4 regions of the Bradyrhizobium sp. TM239 genome follow, and region 4 is predicted to be linked to each of the others. Evidence: predicted binding sites of a transcription regulator. Region 4 holds the regulator's gene; each other region holds the start of a gene.

Region 1 (2,201 bases), on a different contig from region 4:
CGGCAGCGCCACCCAGCCGTCGAGGTCGACCACGCGAGCCTGTTCGTCGTGGCGCAGCACGGCGATCAGCGCTTTCCGCGCCTTCGGCTCAAGCTCGCAGGCGACGAGCCGGTCTTGCGGCCGGAGCAGGCCGCGCGCAATCAACGGCGAGCCCGGATAGGCCTTGAGCTCACCCTTCGGATTGAAGGCGCGGACGATGTCGAGATAGGGCTTGGCCAGCGCCGCGCTCTCGTTCGACAGGCGCGCCTGCATCAGCCGCGCGATGCCGGTCAGCCATTCGCCGCCCCGGCGCGCCTCGTCGCTGTCGAGATCGTAGAGGCCGGCGCCGGCATGGGTGTCGATGACGCGGAACGCCCCCGGCTTGTCCTGCAGATAGGTGAGGATGCGCGCCAGCACGATGTGCTTGATGACATCGGCGAAGTTGCCGGCGTGGAAGGCGTGGTGGTAGTTCATGGGAAGAGCACTACGCCACGTGATGGCTTGAAGCAAAGAGGTACAATCACATGTCCCGGACGCGGTGCAGCGTGTAACGCCGCGCCGCTGAGCCGGGACCAGCTTCTTCCTGTGTGATGGGCCCCGGATCAGCAGTGCACTACGCCGCGTTTCGCGGCGCATTGCACTGCATCCGGGGCACGAGACCTCGGCCTATCCGCCCCTGATCGGCGGCATCGTCACCTGCTCGCGGCGGCAGGTGCGGCGTTCGATCTCGTCGCAGGCGCGGAATTGCAGGTCCTTGCTGAGGCAGATGCGAACTTCGGAGAGCCTGGTCCGGTTGCAGGTGACCGAGACGGCGGCATTGCTCAGCCCCGGATTGGCCTTGATGAAGGCTTCCTCCACATCCGCCGGCGCCACGGTCTTGGCCTGCGACAAATCGAGATATTCGGCCGGGATCTTGATCGCAGCGCGCGCCTTGCGGATCGTCTCGAAATAGCTGCGGCCCTCGAGGCCCGAGCAGGTGCCGTGCTTGTCCCATTCGTTGAAGATCAGGCCCGGCGCCGGCATCAGGTCGAGCATCGAGGACACGATGTTGCGATTCAGCCGCGGCGAAGGCCGTTGGCAATATTCCGGGAAGCCATTCTCATATTGCGGCCACAGCCCATGCACCACGAAGGCGTAGGGCCGACCGCTGCACTGGATCTGCGAGCGGCCGCCACGCTCGGCCGCCTCCTCGCAGAACGAGGGCGACCACGACAGCGACAGCACATAGAAGTCGAACTCGCCGGGCGCGTTCTGCCGCTTGTCCTGGGCGTTTGCGCCGCCGGCGAGCAAGGCCAGTCCGGCGGCAAGGGTCAGGGAGATCACGAGACGGGAAAACGAATGCAATCTGGAATGAAACATGGCGACGCCCCTCAACTAGACTGTGCGAGGAAGCCTAGCAGGCGATGGGAACATTTCAAGAACAAAATTCAGGTGGCCGCCGTTCGGCGCCTCGAGCGACGAACCAGGGCTTCCTGATCAGCGCTTCCTGATCAGGGCTTGGCGGCGCGGCAGGCCGGATTATAGGCCCAGTTGCGGTCGAGCCCGACCACGCACCATTCGACGCCGTTGCCATAGCCGGCGAAGCCGCCATCCTCGATGATCGAGAAGTGCACCTTGCGCACCTTGCCGTCATTGAGCATGGCCTCGCCGGTGCAATAGCGGCGCGGAATATTGTCGGACTGCCAGGGCCGGAACGCGGTCTCGCGAACGGCCGAGAAGCCGGTGATCTTCAACGAGGAATTCCAGAACGTGCTTTCCTTCTCCCAGAACTGGGTGGCGATGGTCGGCAGCGCCCGGTCGCAATCGGCAACGGCGCCGTCATAGCGCGGTCCGCTCAGCCAGAAGTTCAGCTCCAGCGGATTGGCGGCCCTGGCCTCGCCGAGCGACATCGCTCCGAACATGAGGCCGAGCACGGCGGCATAGCGGAACGATTTCAGGAAGGGGGCGAGCATGGTCAATCCGGACAGCTGAAGTCTTGCGAAGGTTGGACGGTGCCGCGAAGGCCGGGGGAGGTCAAGTGCAGCGCGGCAACACTTCGCCAGGAGTTGACCACAACATCGTGGTTGGCAGGGCTTCCGTTCTTTTCACTTCCCTCCCGGCACCGTAAACTGGCCGCCAGCCAATTGGAGTGACGGGAATGCGAATCATTGCGGCCGCGGGTCTTCTCGCCAGCCTGGTTGTCTCGGGTATGATGGCGAGCCAGTCGGCGCGCGCCGACTATG
Region 2 (2,201 bases), on a different contig from region 4:
TGCCCCTGCTCGTTCATCGAGAACAGGATGCGGCGGTGCACCGGCTTCAGACCGTCCCGGGCATCGGGCAGCGCCCGCGCCACGATCACGCTCATGGCGTAGTCGAGATAGGACTTCTTCATCTCCTCGAAGATGGAGACGGGGCGAATATCCGAGGGTTGCCCCGGCTGGTCGCCGGGCTTGTCGTCGTCGTCAGCCAAGGGGAAATCCGGTGAGGTTTTATCTGGGAATCATATAGCGCATCGAGCCCCTGATAACCACCCTCGCGGGCTCCAGGGAAGCGCTTTTTCCGCTTATTTTTCCAATAGCTTACGGCCTTGCGGGGAGCGTCTCGGATGGGCCTGGAACAGGCCTTCCAAAATCGCCTCCGAGACCTCGTCAATCGCGCCGCCACACGCCCCGTCGAGGTGTTTTCCCTGGCGCAATCCGCGTTCAACCCAAACATGAAGCGGGCCCGGAAATCCCGAGCCCTTGCTACCGATTAGTAAGGTTTGCTGACACGACGTGGGAAGGCGCCGCTCAGCCGGCCAGCGCCCCCCTCATCGTCCGATCCGGGCTCAGAACGGGATATCGTCGTCCATGTCGCTGTTGCGGCCACCGCCGCCGGCGGCCACGGGACGGCGCGGTGCGCTGCTGACGGGGCTGGAGGAGCCGAAATCGCCGCCGGGCTCGTCGCCGAAGCTGCCGCCACCTCCGCCACCGCCGCGGCCGTCGAGCATCGTGAGCGTCGAGTTGAAGCCCTGGAGCACGACCTCGGTCGAGTACTTCTCGACGCCGCTCTGGTCGGTCCATTTGCGGGTCTGCAGCGCGCCCTCGATGTAAACCTTCGCGCCCTTCTTCAGGTACTGCTCGGCGACCTTGCAGAGCCCTTCATTGAAGATCACGACGCGGTGCCACTCGGTCTTTTCCTTGCGCTCGCCGCTGTTCTTGTCGCGCCAGGTCTCGGAGGTGGCGATGCTCAGATTCGCGATCGGCCGCCCGTCCTGGGTGCGGCGGATTTCAGGATCCTTGCCGAGATTTCCAACCAGAATGACCTTGTTGACGCTTCCCGCCATCGCCGCTCTCCACTCCGAATGCCACTGAATTTCCTAAGGCCGAGCGCGCTATTCGCGTTCCTCTGCGCCTTGTTGAGACGACCCTATACGCTTGCAGGCGCCGCTCAGCCCGTCACCCCCAAGGTTATCCCCATATATAGCACCGACCGGCGATTTGTTCCAGATTTGTTCCTGCAGACATTACTGCCAAATGTGGAGACGGGGTGGCGCCTAAATGGCGCTGTGATGGCAAATGGAGATGGAACCAAACCGGGTTCCCGTGAATGATAAAAACCACTTAACATTCATTAAGTTAAGGGCAGGTCGATTGCTCCTAGCTGTTGCGCTCCGGTCACGGACTTTGCCGCCCAATCGAGCTATCGTCGTGCCTGGAATTGATGCAATGGGCCTCGCGCCTGATCGTCCGCCTTGGGGAACTCAGAGAGGCGGACACGACTGGGGAGATTACAATGAAGAAGATTCTGATTGGCTTTGCTGGCGCGGTTGCGCTGACCCTCTCGGCTCCGGCCGGTGCTGCAGACCTTGGGGCCCGTCCCTATACAAAGGCGCCGATCGCGCCCCCCGCTCCGATCTATACCTGGACCGGCTTCTATGTCGGCGTGCAGGGCGGCGGTGCCTGGGGCCGCAGCGACGAAACCTTCTTTGGCGCTCCGAACACGGCGATCTTTGCCGGAAGTCAGAACTACGACACCACCGGCGGCTTTGTCGGCGGCGTGTTCGGCTACAACTGGCAGGCGGCCAACTGGGTGTTCGGCATCGAGGGCGACTACCATTGGGCTGACATCAACGGCCGTTCTGCCGAGATCAATGCCGGCCTCGGCGACACCTACTTCACGAGAATCCGTGGCTTCGGCGACATCAAGGGCCGTCTCGGCTATTCCACCGGTCCCGCTCTCTTGTTCGTCAGCGGCGGCGCTGCAGTCGGCGACATTCAGCACCGCTACGATGGCATCCCCGGAAACGTCTTCATCCAGAACAACACCCGCTGGGGTTGGACCGTCGGCGCCGGCGCGGAATACATGTTCGCTCCGAACTGGTCGGCCAAGGTCGAATACAACTACATCGACTTCGGCAAGAGCACGATCCAGTACTCCGCCGTGCCCACCAATCGCTCCGAGTGGACCGATACCGTTCACACGGTCAAGG
Region 3 (2,201 bases), on a different contig from region 4:
ATGGGCAGGCGTGGCAGCCACAGACTGAGAATACGTCGACGGTTCACTGAACTGGCACTCATCACACTTCCATTCCATGATCCACCGGCCGCACGGGCCATGACGATTGCGTAACAACTCGGCATCGAAGCGCGGCGCGCCCCAGGCACTCCATGCCGGCCCCGGTGGTGAATGCGCGGCGCGCAGCATCCACCGCGTCTCCGCCGTCGAAGGCAGCGGCTGCGCCGCCATCCGCAGCATCAGGCCGGTGACGCCGGAGCCTTGCGCGGCCAGCGTCAGCTTGCGGCTCGCCACGAGATCGAACTGCCTGGTCTCGCCCCAGAGCTCGAGCACGACGGCGCCCAGCGCATCGCAGGCAAGCGCATCAGCCGAGGTGCGCAGCGCGCTCTCGACATCGGCGGCGCGCACCATCACCACGCGGCGCGGATCGAGGCCGAGCTCGGCGAGCCCGCTCATCGACAGCGCGCCTGCCTCTATCACTGAAAAATCCTGCCGCACCCACAGCAGCGGCCGCTGCGCCGAGACGCGCCCGGCAAGCCCCATGACGAAGCCGGTCGCAGCCGTCCCCTGAGACCCGGCGCAAAATACCTCGTGGATCGCCGCGCGCGCGAGCCCGCCCTTCAGCGCGTCGTCGGCTTCGCTGTGACCGAGTGCGACCCGATCGTGCGGATGCACGACCGCCGCCGTCTCGATGCGCTCGATCTGGCCGCGCAAGGTCGCAAGCGCGCTGATGCGTGCGCCGCTCATGTCGCCGCTCCTTCAGGGGTGATTGCCGATGGCTCTCAAAAAGAGAACCAGCGGCTGGCTCATTTGTTCATGATATGTTCTAATATAAAGCTAACGGGGCGCGGAGAGTCAATCGAATTGGCGCGCAACTGGATTCATGAGCTGAATCAAAGGGATTCCAAGATGGACGTACAACGCAAACTGGAAATCCTGGCGGACGCCGCCAAATACGACGCGTCCTGCGCCTCCAGCGGCACGGAGAAGCGGGATTCCAGCGACGGCAAGGGCATGGGCTCGACCGCGCCCGGCATGGGCATCTGCCATTCCTATGCGCCGGATGGACGCTGCATCTCACTGCTCAAGGTGCTGCTGACCAACGCCTGCAATTACGATTGCCTCTATTGCGTCAACCGCGCCTCCTCCAACGTGCCGCGCGCCCGCTTCACCGTCGACGAGGTGGTGAAGCTCACGCTCGACTTCTACCGGCGCAACTACATCGAGGGACTGTTCCTCTCTTCCGGCATCATCCGCAGCCCCGACTACACCATGGAGCAGGTGGTGAGCGTCGCGCGAAAGCTGCGCGAGGAGCATCACTTCCGCGGCTATATTCATCTCAAGACCATTCCCGAGGCCGACGATGCGCTGATCGCGGAAGCCGGCAAATACGCCGATCGTCTCTCCATCAACATCGAGATGCCCGAGGAGACGAGCCTGCAGCAATTCGCGCCGGAGAAGGACGTGCGCGCGATCCGCCACACCATGGGCCGGCTGCGGCTGAAGCTGGACGAGGCCGAGGAAGGCCGCAGCGCGAAGACCAGGGCAAAGCCGCAGCGCTTCGCGCCGGCGGGCCAAAGCACGCAGATGATCGTCGGTGCTGATGCTGCCTCCGACCACACCATTCTCCACACCAGCGCCAATCTCTACGGCGCCTACCGCCTGCGGCGCGTCTATTACTCCGCCTTCAGCCCGATCCCAGATGCGAGCCGCTCTTTGCCTCTGGTGCAGCCGCCGCTGCTGCGCGAGCACCGGCTCTACCAGGCCGACTGGCTGATGCGGTTCTACGGCTTCGACGTCGCGGAGATCGTCGACGACAGCGCGATGCTGCCGCTCGACATCGATCCAAAGCTCGCCTGGGCGCTGCGTCACCGCGACCGCTTCCCGCTCGACGTCAACCGCGCCAGCCGCGAGGAGCTGCTGCGCGTGCCGGGCTTCGGCACCAAGGCGGTCGAGCGCATCATCGCAACGCGGCGCACCACCACGATCCGCCTCTCTGATCTGGCGCGGCTGCACGTACCCCGCAACAAGGCGCTGCCGTTCATCGTCCTCAGCGACCACCGCCCCTCACCGCATCGCCTCGATGCGGCCGGGCTGATCGAACGCTTCAAGCCGAAGGCAACGCAATTGGGGTTTGGCTTCTGATGCAGTACATCACCCTCGATCATGAAACCGATTTCGACGGCTGGCGCAAAGCCGCG
Region 4 (2,201 bases):
TTCCGAATTCGATAGGAACAAAGCCGGCCTCCGTGCATTTGGGAGGCGCGCATCAAACGACCGGCGAGAGACCCGCCTGTATCGCCAACTCGGCTGCGATGGCTACGCGACTGCATTGCGGTCGTCGCGCGCTCGCGGCCGTGTCCTGGCCGACATGGCGATGCGATTTCGCGACAACGGCTTGCGATGCTGAGGAGCCATCAGCGTTGCTGCGGCTGCGCTCAAACGATCTGGCGCATTGGGCTGTCCCCCTCGAACTCGAAAGGCCGCGAAGCGATGTTGCTTCGCAGCGGCCTGCCGAGGATGTCGCGAAAGGAGGAGGGGGCCGGATAATCTGTGCAGAACCAGAAAGACTATCCAGCCGGAGCGGACCATCATCCGCTCCAATCTCTGATCGGCGACGCCGATCGAAGGCGCGCGCGAGGCGCCGAGTACTTCCGGTATCAGTACTTGCGGTAAAGCCCGATCAGCTTGCCCTGAATCTTCACGCGGTTCGGCGGCAGGATGCGCACCTCGTAAGCGGCATTGGCGGGCTCCAGCGCGATCGAGGCGCCGCGGCGACGGAAGCGCTTGAGCGTGGCTTCCTCGTCGTCGATCAGCGCCACAACGATATCGCCGGTATCGGCGCTCTCGTTGCGCTGGATCAGCGCCATGTCGCCGTCGAGGATGCCGGCCTCGACCATGGAATCGCCGCGCACTTCGAGCGCGTAATGCTCGCCGGAGCCGAGCATGTCGGGCGGCACGCTGATGGTGTGGCTGCGGGTCTGCAATGCCTCGATCGGGGTGCCGGCCGCGATGCGGCCCATCACCGGCACCGCCACGGGCCGCTCGCCCTCGTCTGCGGACGGGCTGGAGCTCGCGCGTACCTTGCCGAGATTGCCTTCGATGACGCTTGGCGTGAAGCCGCGTCGGTTGCCGGCGGCAGCCTGGAGCTCGGGCAGCTTGATCACTTCGATGGCCCGGGCGCGGTTGGGCAGGCGGCGGATGAAGCCGCGCTCCTCGAGCGCGGTGATCAGGCGATGGATGCCCGATTTCGAGCGCAGGTCGAGCGCATCCTTCATCTCGTCGAAGGACGGCGGCACGCCGCTTTCCTTCAAGCGTTCGCTGATGAACCGCAGAAGCTCGTATTGTTTGCGCGTTAACATCTCGACCAAAGTCCCCCGGTTGATGTCGTTCGATTCCGAGACGATGAATTCAGCGATAAGCCGCTGCATGCTCGAAACAAATCATGAACGGACACTATATGTTCGATATGTGTTCCGCAACTGCTTAATTTACCGTGAACAGAACGAAACTCACGGAATGCGTGTGGCCGCGCAGTTCAGACGGGGAGCCTTAGCATCTCGCAGGGGCTGCCGGCCTCGGCCTTCGGCGCAAACGGTGCGCGCACGAGAAGTACCTGTGCTGCAGCAAGATTCGCAAGCAGAGAGGAGTCTTGATGGCTGACGGGAAGGGCGACGAGGGTGCCGTCGTCGCGCAGCTCCAGGCGCGCGCGCAGATAGTCTTCGCGCTGGTCGTTGGCGCCGAGATCGCGGCCCAGTACGGCGCGCTCGCGATGATGATGAACAACCGAACGGCCCGACAGCGCCCGAATCAGCGGCACCATGAACAGGAACGCGCACACGTAGGACGATACGGGATTGCCGGGCAGGCCGATGACGCCCATCGCCCCTAGCCGTCCGTGCATCATCGGCTTGCCGGGCCGCATCGCGATCTTCCAGAACGCCATCGCGATGCCTTCGTCCTTGAGCGCCTGCTGGACCAGATCGTGGTCGCCGACCGATGCGCCCCCGGTCGTGATCAGGATGTCGGCGCCGCTTTCGCGCGCGCGGCGGATGCCGGCGGTGGTGGCCTCCAGCGTATCGGCGGCAACACCGAGGTCGATGGTCTCGGCGCCCTCGCTGCGGGCGAGCGCGTGCAGGGCGTAGCCGTTGGAATAGACGATCTGGCCGTGCCCGGGCGTGGTGCCCGGCATCACCAGTTCGTCGCCAGTGGCAAGGATCGCGACCCTCGGGCGGCGGCAAACGGCGAGATGCGGGTGATTCATGCCGGCGGCGAGGGCGAGATCGCGCTCTGTCAGACGGGTTCCCTTGCGCAGGAGGACGTCACCCTCGCGGAAATCGACGCCGGCGGGGCGGATGTGGCGACCCACGATCGCGGCTTCCTTGATCGTTATTTGCTTGCCTTCGGCGATCGTGTCC

What was found. The regulator LexA, encoded in region 4, represses DNA repair genes until DNA is damaged. The targets are predictions, from matches to a motif close to TGTTCNNNNTGTGTTCNG.
Region 1: AABA84_RS02335 (ribonuclease T2) is a predicted target of LexA. The motif match lies at 1,385-1,402, and genes of this name have one in related genera.
Region 2: AABA84_RS16465 (single-stranded DNA-binding protein) is a predicted target of LexA. The motif match lies at 1,211-1,228, and genes of this name have one in related genera.
Region 3: AABA84_RS29265 (putative DNA modification/repair radical SAM protein) is a predicted target of LexA. The motif match lies at 812-829, and genes of this name have one in related genera.

Annotation. Positions count from the first base shown of each region.
Region 1 is NZ_BTIR01000001.1:470,548-472,748, reverse strand. Features, by position in the region: gene AABA84_RS02340 (23S rRNA (adenine(2030)-N(6))-methyltransferase RlmJ) at 1-453, opposite strand, end outside; gene AABA84_RS02335 (ribonuclease T2) at 646-1,338, opposite strand; gene AABA84_RS02330 (hypothetical protein) at 1,470-1,880, opposite strand; gene AABA84_RS02325 (hypothetical protein) at 2,117-2,201, shown strand, end outside.
Region 2 is NZ_BTIR01000008.1:567,882-570,082, forward strand. Features, by position in the region: gene gyrA (DNA gyrase subunit A) at 1-200, opposite strand, end outside; gene AABA84_RS16465 (single-stranded DNA-binding protein) at 558-1,055, opposite strand; gene AABA84_RS16470 (outer membrane protein) at 1,505-2,201, shown strand, end outside.
Region 3 is NZ_BTIR01000021.1:84,272-86,472, reverse strand. Features, by position in the region: gene AABA84_RS29270 (ImuA family protein) at 1-747, opposite strand, end outside; gene AABA84_RS29275 (Y-family DNA polymerase) at 1-62, opposite strand, end outside; gene AABA84_RS29265 (putative DNA modification/repair radical SAM protein) at 910-2,145, shown strand; gene AABA84_RS29260 (UdgX family uracil-DNA binding protein) at 2,145-2,201, shown strand, end outside.
Region 4 is NZ_BTIR01000024.1:79,493-81,693, forward strand. Features, by position in the region: gene lexA (transcriptional repressor LexA) at 444-1,145, opposite strand; gene AABA84_RS31600 (molybdopterin molybdotransferase MoeA) at 1,322-2,201, opposite strand, start outside.